4 regions of the Shouchella rhizosphaerae genome follow, and region 2 is predicted to be linked to each of the others. Evidence: riboswitches for the same ligand, from Rfam matches in the RefSeq annotation. Region 2 holds a riboswitch; each other region holds the start of a gene.
What was found. A riboswitch is a leader RNA that binds a small molecule or an ion and turns the genes downstream of it on or off. The one in region 2 is predicted to bind S-adenosylmethionine.
Positions count from the first base shown of each region.

Region 1 (4,210 bases), 1.1 Mb from region 2:
TTGTTTTTAATTTGGTCAACGCCGCTTGTAACGCCGAAGTCATCTTCTAGTTCAAGCAGGCCTGCTTCTTGCAAGAGCATTAAGTTGCGTGCTTGGTTCGTCGCTTCTTTATCAATGGTAATCTCGGCACCATCAGGAATGTCGTCAACTGAATCATACTTAGTGGAATAAAGCCCCATTGGCGCAAGCACTGTAGAACCGATCGCTGTTAAGTCAAGGTCATGTTCTTCGATAAAGTGGTCAAAATAGGAAATCGTTTGGAATGCATTGGCGTCGATTTCGCCGTCGGCTAGAGCCTGGTTTGGCTGGACGTAGTCATTAAAACGAACAATTTCAATTTCAATGCCTTCTTCAGCAGCAATGTCAGCAATGAAGTCCCATTGCGGCGTATCTGTGCCAGTAACGCCAATTTTGACGCTAACAGGATTGTCGGGGCTGTAGTCCGTCGTTTCGTCTAAGCTGTCTGCGCCAGCATTGCAAGCAGTGAGGGCAAATGCGGCTAAAATGGAAAGCGATGCGGTCGTAACTGTCTTTTTCATAGATGGTTTCTCTCCTCTTTCATATCTGTAGGTCTCTTTATCGTCTACGGACGCGTTTCGATGAAATGTTTCCTAAAGATTGCAAGCCTTGGACAATGACAATTAACAACAATACTGTGATGAGCATCGTGCCATTGTCAAAACGCTGGTAGCCATATGTGATCGCTACGTCGCCAATTCCGCCTGCGCCAATTGCTCCTGCCATCGCTGTCGCGCCAACAAGACCGATCGTCGCTGTTGTTAAGCTGAGAAGCAAAGAAGACAGCGCTTCGGGTAAGATGAAGCGAAAAATAATTTGCGCTTTTGATGCGCCCATTGCGTCAGCGGCTTCAATAATGCCAGGTTCCACCTCAAGCAGCGAGTTTTCAATTAACCGGGCAATATAAGGGCCGGCGTAAAACACGAGCGGCACAATCGCGGCCGTCGTTCCAATCGCAGAGCCCATCAAAAAACGGGTAAAGGGAATCAGCGCCACCAACAAAATGATAAAAGGCACAGAGCGGAGCACGTTAATGATTGGGTTGAGCGTATGGAACACAAAGCTGTTTTCGAGTATGTGCCCTGGCCGAGTAACAACAAGGGTAACACCAAGCAAAATGCCGATCACCCCAGAAAACAACAAGGACCAGCCGACCATATAGACAGTTTCATATAAGGATTCGAGCAATAGCTCGCTCGTAATATTAGGGCGAATTGCTTCAGGCAGCCACTCGAGCATCGCCTGTCACCTCCTTCGGTTGAAGCGGATGCGATTTTAAGTAATTGGATGCTTCTGCAAGTATTTCTGGTTCTGCCCGTAAGTCGAAGTAAATCCGCCCAAACGATGTGCCTTGAATGTCGTTCATTGTCGCATGCAAAATGTCAACTTCAATGCCAAATGTCTGGATTAACGAGCGCAGCAAATCTGAGTGGGAGCTATCGCCTGTGACAGTCACTTCATAAATGCGCCGGTTCGGCTCTTTCTGCTGCAGCGCTTCTTTGACACGGGCAGGCAGGCCAGTCGGGATAATGGAGCGGACGAATTTTTCCGTTGTCGGATGTTGTGGATTTGAAAAAATCGACAACACCGATCCTTCCTCGATGATGCGCCCCTTTTCCATAACGGCGACTTTATCGCAAATCTCGCGAATGACCGACATTTCATGTGTAATCATTAAAATCGTAATGTTGTATTCAATGTTTATTTTCTTTAATAGTTGTAAAATCGAGCTTGTCGTATCTGGATCAAGAGCGGAAGTGGCTTCATCGCAAAGCAACACTTCTGGATTCGTCGCAAGCGCTCTGGCGATGCCGATCCGCTGTTTTTGCCCTCCAGACAATTGTTCTGGATAGTTATCTGCCTTGTCAGATAAACCGACAAATGACAGCAGTTCGGTAACTCTTTTGCGAATGTCCGCTTTTGGCGTTCTTGTTAATTTTAATGGCGTGGCAACGTTGTCGAACACTGTCTTGCTTTGGAGCAAGTTAAAATGTTGAAAGATCATGCCGATATTTCGTTTTGCCTTTTGCAGTTCTCGGCTTTTTAATGTGGCCAAATTAACACCATTAATGAGGACCTCGCCAGATGTCGGTCGCTCAAGCAAGTTGGCACTTCGAATGAGCGTACTTTTCCCGGCGCCGCTAAAACCAATCACACCATAAATTTCCCCTCGGGCGACATGTAAATTCACGTTGTCGAGGGCAGTGACTGTCTGGTTGCCTGAATGAAATGTTTTTGTCACTTGTTTAAATTCAATCACGAAAATTCACTTCCTCTTAAATTAAGTAAACAGCTATGCTTACTAGGTTTTTAAGTCTTGTTCAACAACGGATTTGGCCTTCTTTTAAGAAAAACGAAAAACCCCTCTTCCTGGAAAGAAAGAGGGGTGAATGTTCAATTCAATCTCTTATCTCCCAGGACGTAGTCCTGCTGGAATTAGCACCTTCCGCTCATGGCGGGGTTGCTGAAGCATCATTGGGCCAGTCCCTCTGCTCCTCTTAATAAGAATTCGTATACAATTAAAGTTGTTGAAATTAAGTGTAGCAAAAGCAACTTATCTTGGCAAGAGAAAATTTTTACACTTTACCGTAACAAATCGACGCGCCTTTTTCCTAAAAGAGTTTGTCGCTATAATGGAAGAAAATGGAGGGGAGCGCAATGAACCTCATTTTTAAAGGTAACGGGCAGACAAGTGCAGATATAATCAAACGATATTTAATCAGCGAATCGGTTTACCCAAATACGAAAACGGAACTTGAACTGTTTGGCGTCCATGTTCGTACAGTGAAGGGCTCATGGTTCTATCCAGAACATCAGCATGCTATTTATGAAATCAATTGGGTCATAGAAGGGCAGCAAATTTTTACAACGAATGGGAAGCGCCATGAACAAAATGCTGGTGACTTGGTGCTCGTAAGGCCAGGGGAATTTCATACTAGCAAAGGTGGAAATACAGAGCCTTTCACGTACTTATGCATTCATTTTAATATTGATGACAAACTGTTTTTACCTTATTTAACCAATATTGACCCATTGTTTTTTAAAGCCAGTGGCAGCCTCGCCAAAAAAATGGCACCATTTCTTGAACGGATTGCTAAATTGCTGGGGCACGATACCTTTGGCCTCGTCGAAAAAATGAATATGCAAGCAGTGATGTTTGAAATGCTGGGCATGCTTGTGATGGGGCTCGAAGAGTTAGAAGGCAAGCGTCTTTCTGAACGGACCGTTGCACTCGCCTATCAAATAGCGGAGCAAATTGAACAGAACTTGGAGGGAGGCGGACAGTTAGAAAAAAGCAATATTGAACAAATTGCCAAAAAAATGAACATAAGTGTTTCGTATTGCAATCAATTGTTTAAAAAAGTATACCAAATGTCTCCGCGCAAGTATTGGTCCTTTAAACAATTAAATAAAGCAAAAGCGCTGTTGGTGCAAAAAGATATGACGATTGAAATGGTTGCCGATCAACTTGGCTATTACGATATCTCCCATTTTAGCCGCCAATTCAAACGATGGACTGGCCTAGCACCAAGCCAGTTTCGCGCAAAACATGAGTCACTTTACTGAAAATAATTTACGAGGGAGCAGGCATGCCACAATGTCTGCTCTCGTCTTAGGAGGGAGCGTATCAGAGCTTTGCTTTCTGGCGAGTAAACGTTCGATCTGCAATTCCCCTCGTTTTCACTCTGAATCTGGCTTTTATCAGGCCCATGTTTGAAGCCCTTTTGTGCAGGTATGGGTAAATAATGCGCAGAAACGTACATGTTTTTCCCTCTAATTGGTTGGTAAAATGAAAGCGGTAACAAGAATGAATAAGGAGCGGACAAATGATACGAAACCCTGTTTTAAAAGGCTTTAATCCAGACCCGAGTATTTGCCGGGTGGGCGATGATTACTATATGGCCGTTTCCACGTTTGAATGGTTTCCTGGTGTACAAATCCACCATTCCCGCGATTTAGTCAACTGGCGCCTCATTAGTCGGCCACTTAATCGCATCAGTCAATTAAACATGATTGGCAACCCCGATTCTGGTGGTGTGTGGGCGCCGTGCTTGAGCTACTCCAATGGGAAATTTTGGCTTGTTTACTCTGATGTAAAAGTAGTGGAAGGCAATACGTGGAAAGACGGCCATAACTATCTTGTGACATGTGAAACGATTGATGGGGAATGGAGCGAGCCTATTTATTTGAA
Region 1 is NZ_CP144921.1:2,429,521-2,433,730, forward strand. It holds gene V5G21_RS12100 (MetQ/NlpA family ABC transporter substrate-binding protein) at 1-539, opposite strand, end outside; gene V5G21_RS12105 (methionine ABC transporter permease) at 577-1,257, opposite strand; gene V5G21_RS12110 (methionine ABC transporter ATP-binding protein) at 1,238-2,278, opposite strand; SAM riboswitch class I at 2,423-2,526, opposite strand; gene V5G21_RS12115 (AraC family transcriptional regulator) at 2,677-3,585, shown strand; gene V5G21_RS12120 (glycoside hydrolase family 43 protein) at 3,846-4,210, shown strand, end outside.
Region 1: it holds a riboswitch for S-adenosylmethionine, as region 2 does, so the genes downstream of both, V5G21_RS12110 (methionine ABC transporter ATP-binding protein) here and V5G21_RS17255 (homoserine dehydrogenase) in region 2, are expected to answer to the same signal.

Region 2 (4,210 bases):
TTGTCGAAACGTCGTTTGATTTAGCACTTTATCCTGACCGGATTGAAACAGAAAACGCTTCGTTCCCTATTGGTTCTGTTTTCGACATTTCCTACCGGCTGCCGAGTGGAGAAAGCCAGCTTGGTTTTCTTTATTTGCATACAAGCCAAGGCGTTGTTACGTATAAAATTAAGCAAAATCCCGAATCCTTTATTAAAGCGTTCAAAAAACTTGTCCCTGAAACAAAATTCCGCTCATAAAGCATGTGCCTGTTCCTGTTTAAATACATGCTCCCCACCAATTACTTGATACGACTGAAAAGGAACTTCCAAAAGTGGCGCCGTCACTAAAAGGACATCGCCTTCTTTTTCGCGGCGGCGCTCCCACACATGAATATTGCTGGAAACGTCACTGACATCTGCCCCAGTAGGTACAAACCAAAGCTGCTTTTGCAGTTGAGGCATATTCGATGCAGGCTGGGAAAGGACGGTCCTACGCAGACGCTTGCCTTTCTCATGTAGAATAAAGTCTTCGACAGCGCTATTGGCTGTTGCCTCTTGCCCTGCTCCTGGGCCAGCAAAAAACAATTGCTGAATGTCTTTGCCTTGTAACAGAACCCCATTGGCCACACCGTTTACGCCCGCTAATAGATGTGTTTCCTCTACAAAAGCAGGCTTCACAGAACCAGTTATGCTGCCGTCTTGTTGTAAAAAAGAGGTGCCAACAAGTTTTAAGGCAAACTGGTTTTCTTTTGCCACCCGTACATGCCATGGTTCAATCCCGCCGATTCCTTGGCGTTCAAATGCCGATATGTCGACCCATTGGCCAAAACAAAGGCGCGCCAGCAAAGTCAACTTATACAGGGCGTCATAGCCTTCTACATCGGACGTCGGGTCTGTTTCTGCATAGCCAAGCCGCTGCGCTTCATCTAGAGCTTGTTGGTAGGTTTTGCCACTGTCCATTTCAGTGAGAATAAAATTGGTTGTGCCGTTTAAAATGCCTGATATCCCATTAATCGCAGTTGTCGCCAATGCACTTTGCAACACATTCACAATCGGGATCGCTCCACAAACCGCAGCGTCGTAGCCGTAATAGGCACCAGATGAAAGGGCGACCGCCTCTAGTTCTTTACCGTGTAAGGCGACAAGCTTTTTATTGGCGGTCACTACAGATACGCCTTCTGCTAGCAAGCTTTCCGTATATGTTCTGGCCGGTTCGACAACATTTGTTACTTCAAACACAACATCATATGTAGCAGCCTCCCTGAAAAGATCCCATGATGACGTAACGAGTTTGGCCCCTTCGCTTTGCCTTTGCTTAGACTGATCTTTTACTAAAATGGAGACAAGTTCAATCCGATCACTTACCATCTGTTGGAGCGCTCTTTGTGTACTGGTGATGCGCTCGTAAATGCCAGTCCCTACTGTCCCAAATCCAATAATGCCTATTTTCACCGTCTTCACCCTTTCTCCATTGAAAAAACCCCTTTTCAGATAAGAAAAGGGGTTCGCCTCACTTATCTTTCAGAACAAAAGCTGCTCTGCTGAATGTAGCACCGTGGTTTACAAATAAACTGGTTGCCGGGCTTCATTGGGTCAGGTCCCTCCGCCACTCTTGATAAGTTCTTATTCATTTTTATATTAGGCACATTATAAGCAGAGGCCACGTATTTGTCAACTGCGCTTGCTAATAATGGACAAGTTTAAATCAATCAGCTGTTCAACGCTCACTTTGTTTGGCGCTTCGGTTAGAAGGTCGCTAGCGCTTGCCGTTTTTGGAAAAGCAATCACCTCACGTAAATTGCTTTTGCGTGCAAGAAGCATGACGATTCGGTCCAGACCTAAGGCAATGCCGCCATGTGGAGGCGTTCCATAATCAAATGCTTCAAGCAAAAAGCCAAACTCTTCTTTAGCCGCTTCTGAACTAAAACCAAGGAGCTTGAACATTTTTTCTTGCAGTTCCCGTTCATAGATGCGCTGGGAGCCGCCGCCAAGCTCAAAGCCGTTTAAGACAAGGTCATATGCTTCGGCACGTACTTGCTCTGGATGGGTTTCCATCAGGTCCAAGTCTTCCGCTTTCGGGCGTGTAAACGGATGATGGAGCGCGACAAACCGTTTTGCTTGTTCGTCATATTCGACAAGTGGAAAATCGGTTACCCAGAGGAAGTGAAACGCGTTTTCGTCAATTAGCTGAAACTCCTTTCCAAACTTTAAGCGCAGCGCGCCCAATGCATGAAACACAACTTGCTTTTTATCGGCTCCGAAAAAGAGCAAATCGCCTGCTTCAGCGTCCATTGCCGCAAGCAATGCAGCCGTTTGCGCCTCATTAAAGAATTTGGCAATCGGGCCCTTTATCCCTTCGTCATCGACTTTGAGCCAAGCCAACCCTTTTGCCCCATAAGGCTTGACAAAATCAGCTAACGCATCAATGTCTTTTCGTGAAAGCTTATCAGCCCCGCCTTTCAGTGTAAGGCCTTTAATAATGCCGCCTGCTTCTAACGCGCCTTTAAACACTTTAAACTCCGTGTCTTTGAGCACGTCAGACAGTTCGATCAGTTCCATGCCAAAACGAGTGTCAGGCTTGTCAGAACCGTAGCGGTTCATCGCTTCCTCGTACGTCATCCGCGAGAAAGGCCGTTTTAGCTCAAGCCCGTGTGTTTCTTTCAGCAATTTTTCCATCATGGCTTCAGTCATCGCCAAGATATCCTCTGTATCAAGAAAGCTTGTTTCAATATCGATTTGCGTAAATTCAGGCTGCCTGTCTGCGCGCAAATCTTCATCACGGAAACAGCGGACAATTTGGAAGTACTTCTCAAAACCGGACACCATCAACAGTTGCTTAAAAATTTGCGGCGATTGTGGCAGCGCATAAAACTGGCCATGATGGACGCGGCTCGGCACCAAATAATCGCGCGCTCCTTCTGGCGTGCTTTTGGTTAGCATCGGCGTCTCAATCTCCAAATAGCCATCTGCATCAAGAAAATCACGAACGCTTTTCATGATTTTGTGACGCATCGCGAACGCTTCTTGCATATCAGGGCGACGCAAATCCAAATAGCGGTATTTCAAACGGACGTCTTCAGCTGCATCCGTGTCTGCTTCAATTTGGAATGGCAAAGATTTTGAGACATTCAGGATTTCGAGCTCACGAACGTGAACTTCGATAGCACCAGTTGCCAGCTTGTCATTAACGGCCTGTTCATTCCGTTCCACCACAATGCCTGAAACGGCGACAAGATACTCATTGCGGACACGGTCAGCTGCTTTCAACGCTTCTTCACTGACTTCCGGACTGCACACAACTTGGACAATACCAGAGCGATCACGAAGATCTAAAAAAATCACCTGGCCTAAATCACGGCGCCGCTGCACCCACCCTTTTAGTTGAACCTGTTGGCCTGCGAGTGTTTTGTCAAGTTGGCCACAATGATGTGTACGTTTCATCTCCTAGTTTCCTCCTCGTATCTGTTCTTGTAAAAATGATGTCAAATCGCTAATGGCGACTACCGTTTGTTCTCCAGTTGCCATTTGTTTAACGAGCGCTTGTTGCTTCGCGATTTCGTCTTCGCCAATGATAATTGTATAAGACGCTTGATAACGATCAGCCGCTTTAAGCTGTGCTTTCATTTTTTTGCCTAAGTAGTCTTTATCAGCACGAATGCCTCCATCGCGCAACCGTTGCAACAGTTGTGGCCCTAGGCGGCTTGCTTCATCGCCGAGAGTAACTACATACGCATCGAGGCTTTGCGGTACTGGCAAGTCGACATTCTCCGCTTTCATCGCTAATATAAAGCGTTCGATGCTGAAGGCAAATCCGATGCCTGGCGTCTCTGGCCCGCCAAATTCCTGGACAAGTCCATTGTAGCGCCCGCCCCCGCATAGCGTTGTAATTGCTCCGAATCCTGGAGCAGTACTAAGCAATTCAAATGCGGTATGGTTGTAATAATCCAACCCACGCACAAGCGTTGGATCGACTACATAAGGAATGTTCAGCAAGTCGAGCGTTTCCTTTAGCGACTGAAAATACGCACGTGACTCTTCATTTAAATAATCTAAAATCGACGGTGCTGTCGCCATAAGCGGATGCTCTCTATCCTTTTTGCAATCGAGAATGCGCAATGGATTTTTTTCAAGTCGCATTTGGCAGTCGCTACAAAATTCATCAATTGATGGCTTAAAGTGGGCAATTAATGCTTCCCGATGTGCCTGACGGCTTTCCGAATCGCCAAGTG
Region 2 is NZ_CP144921.1:3,488,921-3,493,130, reverse strand. It holds gene V5G21_RS17260 (hypothetical protein) at 1-239, shown strand, start outside; gene V5G21_RS17255 (homoserine dehydrogenase) at 234-1,433, opposite strand; SAM riboswitch class I at 1,493-1,603, opposite strand; gene aspS (aspartate--tRNA ligase) at 1,653-3,422, opposite strand; gene hisS (histidine--tRNA ligase) at 3,426-4,210, opposite strand, start outside.

Region 3 (4,210 bases), 280 kb from region 2:
ACATGTCGATGAAGCAACAGGACGGCCTGTATATGACGAGCAAACGATGGAAACAAATGTGGAAGGCATTTTTATCGCCGGCGTCATTGCTGCTGGAAACAATGCTAATGAAATTTTTATTGAAAATGGTCGTCTCCACGGCCCTTTGATTGCACAAGCAATTGCGCGCAGGATCGAAATGGAGTGATGAATATGCGCCATGTGATGTTGCTGACAACTGGAGGCACGATTGCAAGCACTACAAGCGAAAGCGGCAAATTGGTTGCTGGTGAACTTTCTGGAGAAGAGTTGGCAAAGCTATGTGGTTTGCCGGAAGACATCCATGTAAGCGTGCGCTCTGTATTGCAAAAGCCAAGCGTTCATATGACACTCGCCGATTGGCTGTTGTTAAAGCATGAAGTAGAGCGTGCTTTTGCAGACGAGACGATTAACGGGATTGTCGTCACACACGGCACAGATACGCTTGAAGAAACAGCTTATTTTTTAGACTTAACGAACAAAGACGAGCGTCCCATAATCGTCACAGGTTCTCAACGGGGACCAGAGCAAACAGGCAGTGATGCGTTTATGAATTTGCGTCATGCCATTTATGCTGCTTGTGAACCTGATTTAAAGCACACTGGCTGTGTCGTCGTGTTTAACGAGCGGATTTTTGCAGCCCGTTATGTCAAAAAAGAGCATGCCTCCAATTTGCAAGGGTTCAATGCCTTTGGTTTCGGCTATTTAGGGATTATAGACAACGATGTGATTTTTACGTATCAAAAGCCTGTTCGCCGGGAGTTTTATGAAATTGGCAATACGCCTCTTAAACAAATTGGCATTGCTAAAGTTTATTTAGGCATGAGCGCAGACATGCTGGAAGGGATGATTGCTGTATGCGACGGGATGGTGGTTGAAGGCGTTGGCCGCGGCCAAGTTCCTCCAAACCTAGTAGCTACGTTGGAACGAGCGGTTGCCAACAAGAAGCCAATCATTGTGACGACCGCCTCAGAAGAAGGGAAAGTATACCCAACGTATGACTACAAAGGAAGTGCCCACCAACTCGAACAAATGGGCGTTATTCTCGGCTCCGATTATGACAGCAAGAAAGCACGGATTAAAGCAATGGTCATGCTGGCAGCGAACAAGGAACTAGCAGCTGGGTTTACGTGATGGCGCTTGCTGATCGGAACAAGCCGGTTTTATACTAGAAAAAAGGAATGTTCTATTAGCGAACCAAAGAGAGTAGGCGGTCAGCCATGGTATCCCTTGTTCTAGCTGCACTGGCTCCGGCCATGGCATTGTTTTCATATGTCTATTTGCGCGATGTATACAGCAAAGCAAAAATGTTTCTCGTTCTCCGGATTTTCATTATCGGCGCACTGCTAGTCGTGCCGATTTTGGTGATCCAGTTTGCCTTTACTGAAGAAAATGTCTTTCCCCATCCAGCGGCTAAAGCGTTTTTGCTTTACGGGTTTCTGGAAGAAGGGTTAAAATGGCTCATGTTGTTTGTATTTGCCTACCAACATGGACAGCTTCAGCGCCCAGGGGACGGCATTTTGTTCGGTGTTTCCGTCTCCCTTGGCTTTGCTACAGTTGAAAATGGCTTATACATGATCGCTTATGGGTTAGAGGCAGCCATCCCACGAACTGTTTTGCCAACAACGGCACATGCTGTTTACGGGATTGTGATGGGCTATTACATTGGACAAGCGAAGTACAAAGAAGACCATAAAAAAATGTTTTTACTCCTTGGGGCGATTCTGCCAATCCTATTGCATGGCGGATATGATTTTATTTTATCAAGCTTTGGCCATTACGTCCTTTATGCGATGATTCCATTTATGGTCATTCTTTGGCTTCTCGCGATATGGAAGCTGAAAAAAGCAAGCCGTTTTACTGTTTAAAATCACTAGACCGATACGCTTGTCAAACGATCTTGTATGCGAGCGTTTGTCTACAGCCTAAAAGCCGTTTCACTGTGTAAGCGAACATTTAACACGAAGGGGGATTCAATCATGTCTACAGCCAACCGCTATCGCATCGTCATTCGCTGCCCTGTATGTGGGGAGAAATACATTTTGCGCGGCAAGCGCAATGAGCAAGGTGAATACGAGACCGGGTTTAAACAGTGCGTCTGCGGAAATGAAGATCAATTGATTGTTGAAGCAAACCCGGAATAATCGCCATCATTAGTGGCGATTTTTTTCGCGTTATAAACGATGGAGAGAGTGGCACTGAAATAATGGTTGCACTTGCGTGAAAGTTGCGGTAAAGTGGAAGAAACTTATAAATGGTGTTCAACAATTGAATAGGTTCTTATCAAGAGAAGTGGAGGGAATGGCCCAATGAAGCTTCAGCAACCAGCCAACCATGGTCAGGTGCTAAATCCAGCAGTTTATCTGCAAGATAAGAGAAGCATGCACGTAAGCAACCCCTTCTTCTAATCTTGGAGAAGGGTTTTTTGTTTGGCAATAGAACACATTGGGGGGAACTAGAATGGAAAAACGAGCTGAAACCATCTTAGCGCAAATTGGCAATCGCCGCGATGAACATACTGGCGCAGTAAACACGCCTGTTTATTTTTCAACAGCATATCGCCATCCAGGTATTGGCGAATCGACTGGGTATGATTATGCCCGTACAGGCAATCCGACAAGGGACGTGCTCGAAAAAGCGATTGCGGAATTAGAAGAAGGTGAGCGCGGATTTGCGACTAGCTCTGGCATGGCTGCTGTTCAAATTGTGCTTTCGTTGTTTGAGCAAGGCGATGGGATCATCTGTTCGAAAGATTTATATGGCGGTACGTACCGTCTGTTTGAAGGAGGCTGGACAAGGTGGGGCGTGTCCTTTACATATGTGGATCCACGGAATTTGCAAGAAGTCGAACAAGCCATTCATTCTAACGTGAAAGCCATTTTTATCGAGACGCCGACTAACCCACTTATGCAGGAAGCCTCGATTCCAGCGCTTGCTGCTCTCGCCAAAAAACACGATTTGCTGCTCATTGTCGATAACACATTTTATACGCCGCTTTTGCAGAAGCCACTAACGGAAGGAGCAGACATCGTGATCCATTCGGCGACAAAGTACTTAGGAGGCCATAACGATGTCGTTGCTGGGCTTATCGTTGCGAAAGGAGCCGATCTTTGTGAACGGCTCGCTTATTATCATAATGGTGCTGGTGGTATTTTAAGTGCATTTGATTCTTGGCTGCTTATTCGAGGAATGAAGACATTGGCATTGCGGATGGCCAAGCATGAGGAAAACGCTAAAAAAGTGGTGCATGCATTGGAGCAAACAGACGGCATTGTAGACGTGCTTTATCCTGGGAGAGGAGGAATGCTGTCGTTTCGTGTTCAAAACGAAGCTTGGGTCAATCCGTTGCTAAAACATTTGCAATTAATTTCGTTCGCGGAAAGCCTCGGTGGTGTCGAAAGTTTAATGACATATCCAGCAACACAAACGCACGCTGATATTCCCGAAGAGATCAGACTTGCAAATGGAGTGGATAATGGATTGCTCCGTTTCTCAGTCGGCATTGAAAACGGAGAAGATATTGTAGCTGATTTGCTGCAAGCAATTGCGGCCGCTAAAAAATCCTAGGAGGGAATACGATGGAACTTCGCGATAAGTTAAAAACGAGCTTAATCGTTGGAGATGGGGCTATGGGCACGCTTTTATACGAGCAAGGTTTTGATTTATGTTACGAAGAATTAAACCTTTCCCAGCCAGACGCTGTTTACCATGTGCATCGATCGTATATTGAGGCAGGTGCGAAACTGCTACAAACCAATACGTATGCAGCAAATGCCGTCAAACTTAAAAAATATGGATTAAACGAAAGTGTGGCAGACATCAATAGCGCCGCCGTCGGCATTGCGAAAAAAGCGATTGGCAACAACGAACAGCTTGCGTTAGTTGGCACAATCGGCGGGATTCGCGGGTTCCTCCATGAAGATACGGAAAACAAGGTGATTACAGCTGCTTTACTTGAACAAATAACGGCCCTCTTGGAAGCAGGCGTTGACGGGTTATTGTTTGAAACGTTTTATGATTTTGAAGAGGCAAAAGAAGCAGTAGCCCTGGCAAGGCGTCTTACAGACAAGGCGATTATTATGAACGTGTCGATGGGCGATATCGGCGTCTTAAATGGCGGCATTCCCCTAGGTGAAGCGCTCGAGCAACTGCATGAATTAGGAGCGGACGTTTTAGGAATCAATTGCCGTAT
Region 3 is NZ_CP144921.1:3,770,739-3,774,948, forward strand. It holds gene V5G21_RS18775 (YpdA family putative bacillithiol disulfide reductase) at 1-187, shown strand, start outside; gene V5G21_RS18780 (asparaginase) at 193-1,152, shown strand; gene prsW (glutamic-type intramembrane protease PrsW) at 1,239-1,886, shown strand; gene V5G21_RS18790 (hypothetical protein) at 1,998-2,162, shown strand; SAM riboswitch class I at 2,296-2,395, shown strand; gene V5G21_RS18795 (methionine biosynthesis PLP-dependent protein) at 2,479-3,585, shown strand; gene V5G21_RS18800 (bifunctional homocysteine S-methyltransferase/methylenetetrahydrofolate reductase) at 3,597-4,210, shown strand, end outside.
Region 3: it holds a riboswitch for S-adenosylmethionine, as region 2 does, so the genes downstream of both, V5G21_RS18795 (methionine biosynthesis PLP-dependent protein) here and V5G21_RS17255 (homoserine dehydrogenase) in region 2, are expected to answer to the same signal.

Region 4 (4,210 bases), 1.4 Mb from region 2:
GGAGTACACACGGCCGTGGTCAGCGACAGAATCGCTCATCATCACCGTTGCTCCGTCAGGAAGGTCGTCGACGCTGTCATATTCTTGTGAATAAAGGCCCATTGGCTCTAAATGGATGGCCCCAGCTTCAACAAAATCATAGTCCAGATTTTGCTCAAGCTGTTCTTCAAGATAAGGGCGGTGTTGAAAATAGTTGGCATCGACATCGCCATCGTTTAAAGCAATGTTTGGCAAAACATAGTCTTGGGCAATTTCGATTTCCAGCTCGACGCCTTGTTCTTTAAGCAATGGCTCTGCCTCTTCTAAAATTTCGGCATGGGGCACATTGGAGGCGCTAATTTTAATGGTCGTTGGCTCGTCTGCATTGCCTCCGTCTCCATTTGCCCCGCCTTGCTCGTTGCCGCCTTGCCCGCAAGCAACGAGTGCAACTGCTGCTGTTGTGACACCTAATGTTTTCAAAAATGCTTTCATCTTCTCGTCCTCTCCTTTTTATTAGCGTTTATCTAATCGACTTGTGAAAAAGTCGCCAATCCACTGGAACACAAACACAATCGCTAAAATAACGACAGTCGCGACAACCATCACATCTGGATTGGTGCGCTGAAACCCTTGTTGGAACGCAAGTGTGCCAAGACCGCCAGCACCAATTGTTCCGGCCATTGCTGTATAACCGATCAAAGCAATGGTCGTTACAGTAATGCCAGAAACAAGCGCTGGCATTGATTCAGGAATAAGCACTTTAAAGATAATGTGGCGGTTTGTTGAGCCCATTGCCTGTGCAGCTTCGACGACGCCTTTATCCACTTCCCGCAAAGCAATTTCAACCATGCGGGCATAAAATGGCGCAGCGCCTATAATCAAAGCAGGCAATGCTGCACTTGGGCCAAAAATCGAACCAACGAGTGCCCGCGTAAATGGAATAAGCAATATGATTAAAATAATAAACGGAATCGAGCGAAATACATTTACAAAAGCGGCTACGATCTTATAAAAGAAGCGGTTTTGCCATGGATTGCCTTTGGCGGTCAAATATAAAAACAAGCCGAGGAGCAAGCCAATAAAAAAGGTTGCAACTGCTGAGGCGACTGTCATGTAAACCGTCTCTTGCGTAGCTGCCCACACATCTTCCCACACGACATTTGGAAACCATTTAGCGATCATGCTCAATCACCTCCACGTCTATTTCTTTGCCGCGGATGTATGCAAGCGCTGCTTCAATTTCGTTCGTTGCCCCTAATAGCCGTAAATACAGCTTTCCATAGGAGCCTTGTTGCAATTTTGAAATGTTCCCTTGCAAAATGCTAATGTCGATCGGAAAACGTCGGATTAATTCCGTTACAAGTTGTTCTTCAGCAGGGTTGCCAACAAACGTTAAAGAGACAATCGTGCCGTCGCTCTTTTCATCAAGAAGATGCCAAAGCGATTGTTCTTCTTCCCCCGTTTGCGCCAACTGCTTAACAAACTCCTTTGTCATCTGCTCTTTCGGCTTACGGAACACATCAATGACTGGCCCTTGTTCGACAATCTTGCCGTTTTCCATCACTGCCACTTGATGGCAAATTTTTTGGATAACGTGCATTTCGTGAGTAATGAGCACGATCGTCAAGTTCAGTTTTTCATTAATGTCAAGGAGCAAATCCAAAATGGAATCCGTCGTCTTTGGGTCAAGCGCTGAAGTTGCTTCATCGCATAACAGCACTTTCGGATTGTTGGCAAGCGCCCTAGCAATTCCAACCCGTTGCTTTTGACCGCCGCTCAACTGAGACGGATAGCTGTCTCCTCGACCATGAAGCCCAACAAGTTCAATCAATTCCTCGACCCGTTTCTTCCGTTGCGCAGCTGGAACTCCTGCAACTTCCAACGGGAACGAAATGTTTTGCCTAACCGTCCGCGACCAAAGTAAATTAAAATGCTGAAAAATCATGCCAATTTCTTGGCGAGCTGCCCGCAATTTACTTGGCGTAAGCGACGACAGTGCCTTGCCATCTATTTTAACGGACCCTTCCGTTGGTTTCTCAAGCAAATTAAGCAACCGAATAAGCGTGCTCTTTCCAGCTCCGCTATAACCAATGATCCCAAAAATTTGCCCAGCTTCAATTTCAAGGTTGACGTTATCGACAGCTTGGACAGCGCCATTTTTCGTTTTAAACGTTTTGCTGATTCCTTTCAGAGAAATCATTGTCAATGTCCCTCCATAAAAAAACCTTTCTGCCGGACAGACAGAAAGGGTGCTGTTGCTTCCCTCTCATCTCCCAAAGCCCATATGCTTTGCAGGATTTAGCACCTTCAAGCGAACTTGCGGTTGCCGGGTTTCATTGGGCCAGTCCCTCCACCTCTCTCGATAAGAATGAATATGGTTGTTTTATCAAACTCTAATGTAGCCGTATCATAGCATGGCTTTATGGCGGCGTCAATTCTTTCTTAAATAAATTAAACTGCCTTGCGCGAATAAAGCAAAACCCTATCGGTATCAGAAAAAAAGACCCGCCCCTGCCAGGCAAGTCTTCGCTATTCGATCGATTCGCGTTCGATCAGCAATTATTTCCATCTCTCCAACTAGGCAACTCATATAGAAAACGTCCATCTTGCCATGAAGCCAACGCCGATGGGAGGGCCGCAGCTATTCACTACGGCACCTGAAGCGGCCAGCCTTCTCCGTTCGTTTGCGACAACCGTTTCTATACGTGCTTCTTCCTCCCGAGTCTCCTCTGGCTTAAACGCCTATCTTTAGAGTGCACGCCAGGAAAATTTGTATCCGAGGGAAGATCAGCCAGAAGAAGAGCTAAAGCATTAATCTTCGCTAATCATCTCCGCATATTCTCCTGCTGACATCAGCTTGTCCACTTCACTTGCGTCAGCCGGCTCAACCACGATCATCCACGCTTTTTCGTACGGTGACTCATTGACAAGCTCTGGGGAATCATCAAGTTCTTCATTCACTTCAACGACTTTTCCGCTAATTGGCGCATACAATTCAGATACAGTCTTGACGGACTCAACGCTGCCAAATGGCTCGTCCGCTTCAATCTCATCGCCCACTTCAGGAAGTTCGACGAAGACAATATCGCCTAGTTCAGATTGGGCAAAATCAGTGATGCCGATACGGACTTTGCCGTCTTCCGTTTTTACCCACTCATGTTCTTCGGAATACTTTAGCTCTTCAGGTAAATTACTCATGTTAACCCCTCCAATGTGGTCTTTTCGAAGTTTATCATACAGGAAATCGCTCATAAGCGAAAGGAAATCTTCTTGTTACACCACTAAAAAGTTGACCACATATCTTGAAATTGATCTTCTTTAAAGCCAAGTGTCACTTTTGTGCCATCTGTTACAATCGGGCGTTTTATCAACATACCTGAACTAGCTAGTAGCTGATATTGCTCTTCATCGCTCATTTCGCCGAGTTTGTTTTTTAAATCAAGCTCCCGGTATTTTTTTCCGCTTGTGTTGAAAAACGCTTTTAATGGCAAACCGCTTTTTTGGTGAAGTTCCTTCAATGTTGTACTTGTCGGCGGTGCCTCGACAATATGGATCGCTTCATAAGAAACACCGTGTTCATCAAGCCATTTCAATGCGTTACGGCAAGTAGAACACTTTGGATATTGATAAACCGTTACACCCATTTCCAGCATCCTTTCTATCCAGTGGACTCGTGTCTATTATTACCGAAAACCATCGCATACACAACTTTTTGGCTCACATGAAAGAAGAAGCCCGTGATTAGGCTTCTTCAGTGAGAGGAGAATACCCCTTGCGAGAGGAGCATTGTATTTTTATTTGGGGCCAAAAGCCCCAAAATTGCTACCTTAAATGACGTATTTCTTTTCAGCAATAATCGCCTTGGCGATTTTCCGTTTTTTTGCCACGACATTAACAGGCTGATGACGCGTTAGCTTGCGCAACATCGAAAGCATCGTGCGCAGCGTATCTCCCTCTTCCATATAAGACAACGCCTTTTTTGCATTTGCTTCGATCCGGTTAATTGCCTCTTGTGTAAACACTTCTGTTAATAGAAGTTTTTGCTGCTCTTTCTCTGGTGATGACGCGTCAAGTGCTTTCTGCGTCCGCAAAATCGCTGACTCCATTGAATAAATATCGCTGACAATATCCGCTACCGCAGCAAGAACTTCTTGTTCTTGATCCAGTTGCGCTCCATATTTTTGCGCACCTGTTCCAGCGACCATCAAAAATACTTTTTTAGCCATCGCCA
Region 4 is NZ_CP144921.1:636,757-640,966, forward strand. It holds gene V5G21_RS03455 (MetQ/NlpA family ABC transporter substrate-binding protein) at 1-471, opposite strand, end outside; gene V5G21_RS03460 (methionine ABC transporter permease) at 493-1,161, opposite strand; gene V5G21_RS03465 (methionine ABC transporter ATP-binding protein) at 1,151-2,179, opposite strand; SAM riboswitch class I at 2,243-2,348, opposite strand; gene gcvH (glycine cleavage system protein GcvH) at 2,791-3,177, opposite strand; gene V5G21_RS03475 (arsenate reductase family protein) at 3,261-3,623, opposite strand; gene V5G21_RS03480 (acyl-CoA dehydrogenase family protein) at 3,807-4,210, opposite strand, start outside.
Region 4: it holds a riboswitch for S-adenosylmethionine, as region 2 does, so the genes downstream of both, V5G21_RS03465 (methionine ABC transporter ATP-binding protein) here and V5G21_RS17255 (homoserine dehydrogenase) in region 2, are expected to answer to the same signal.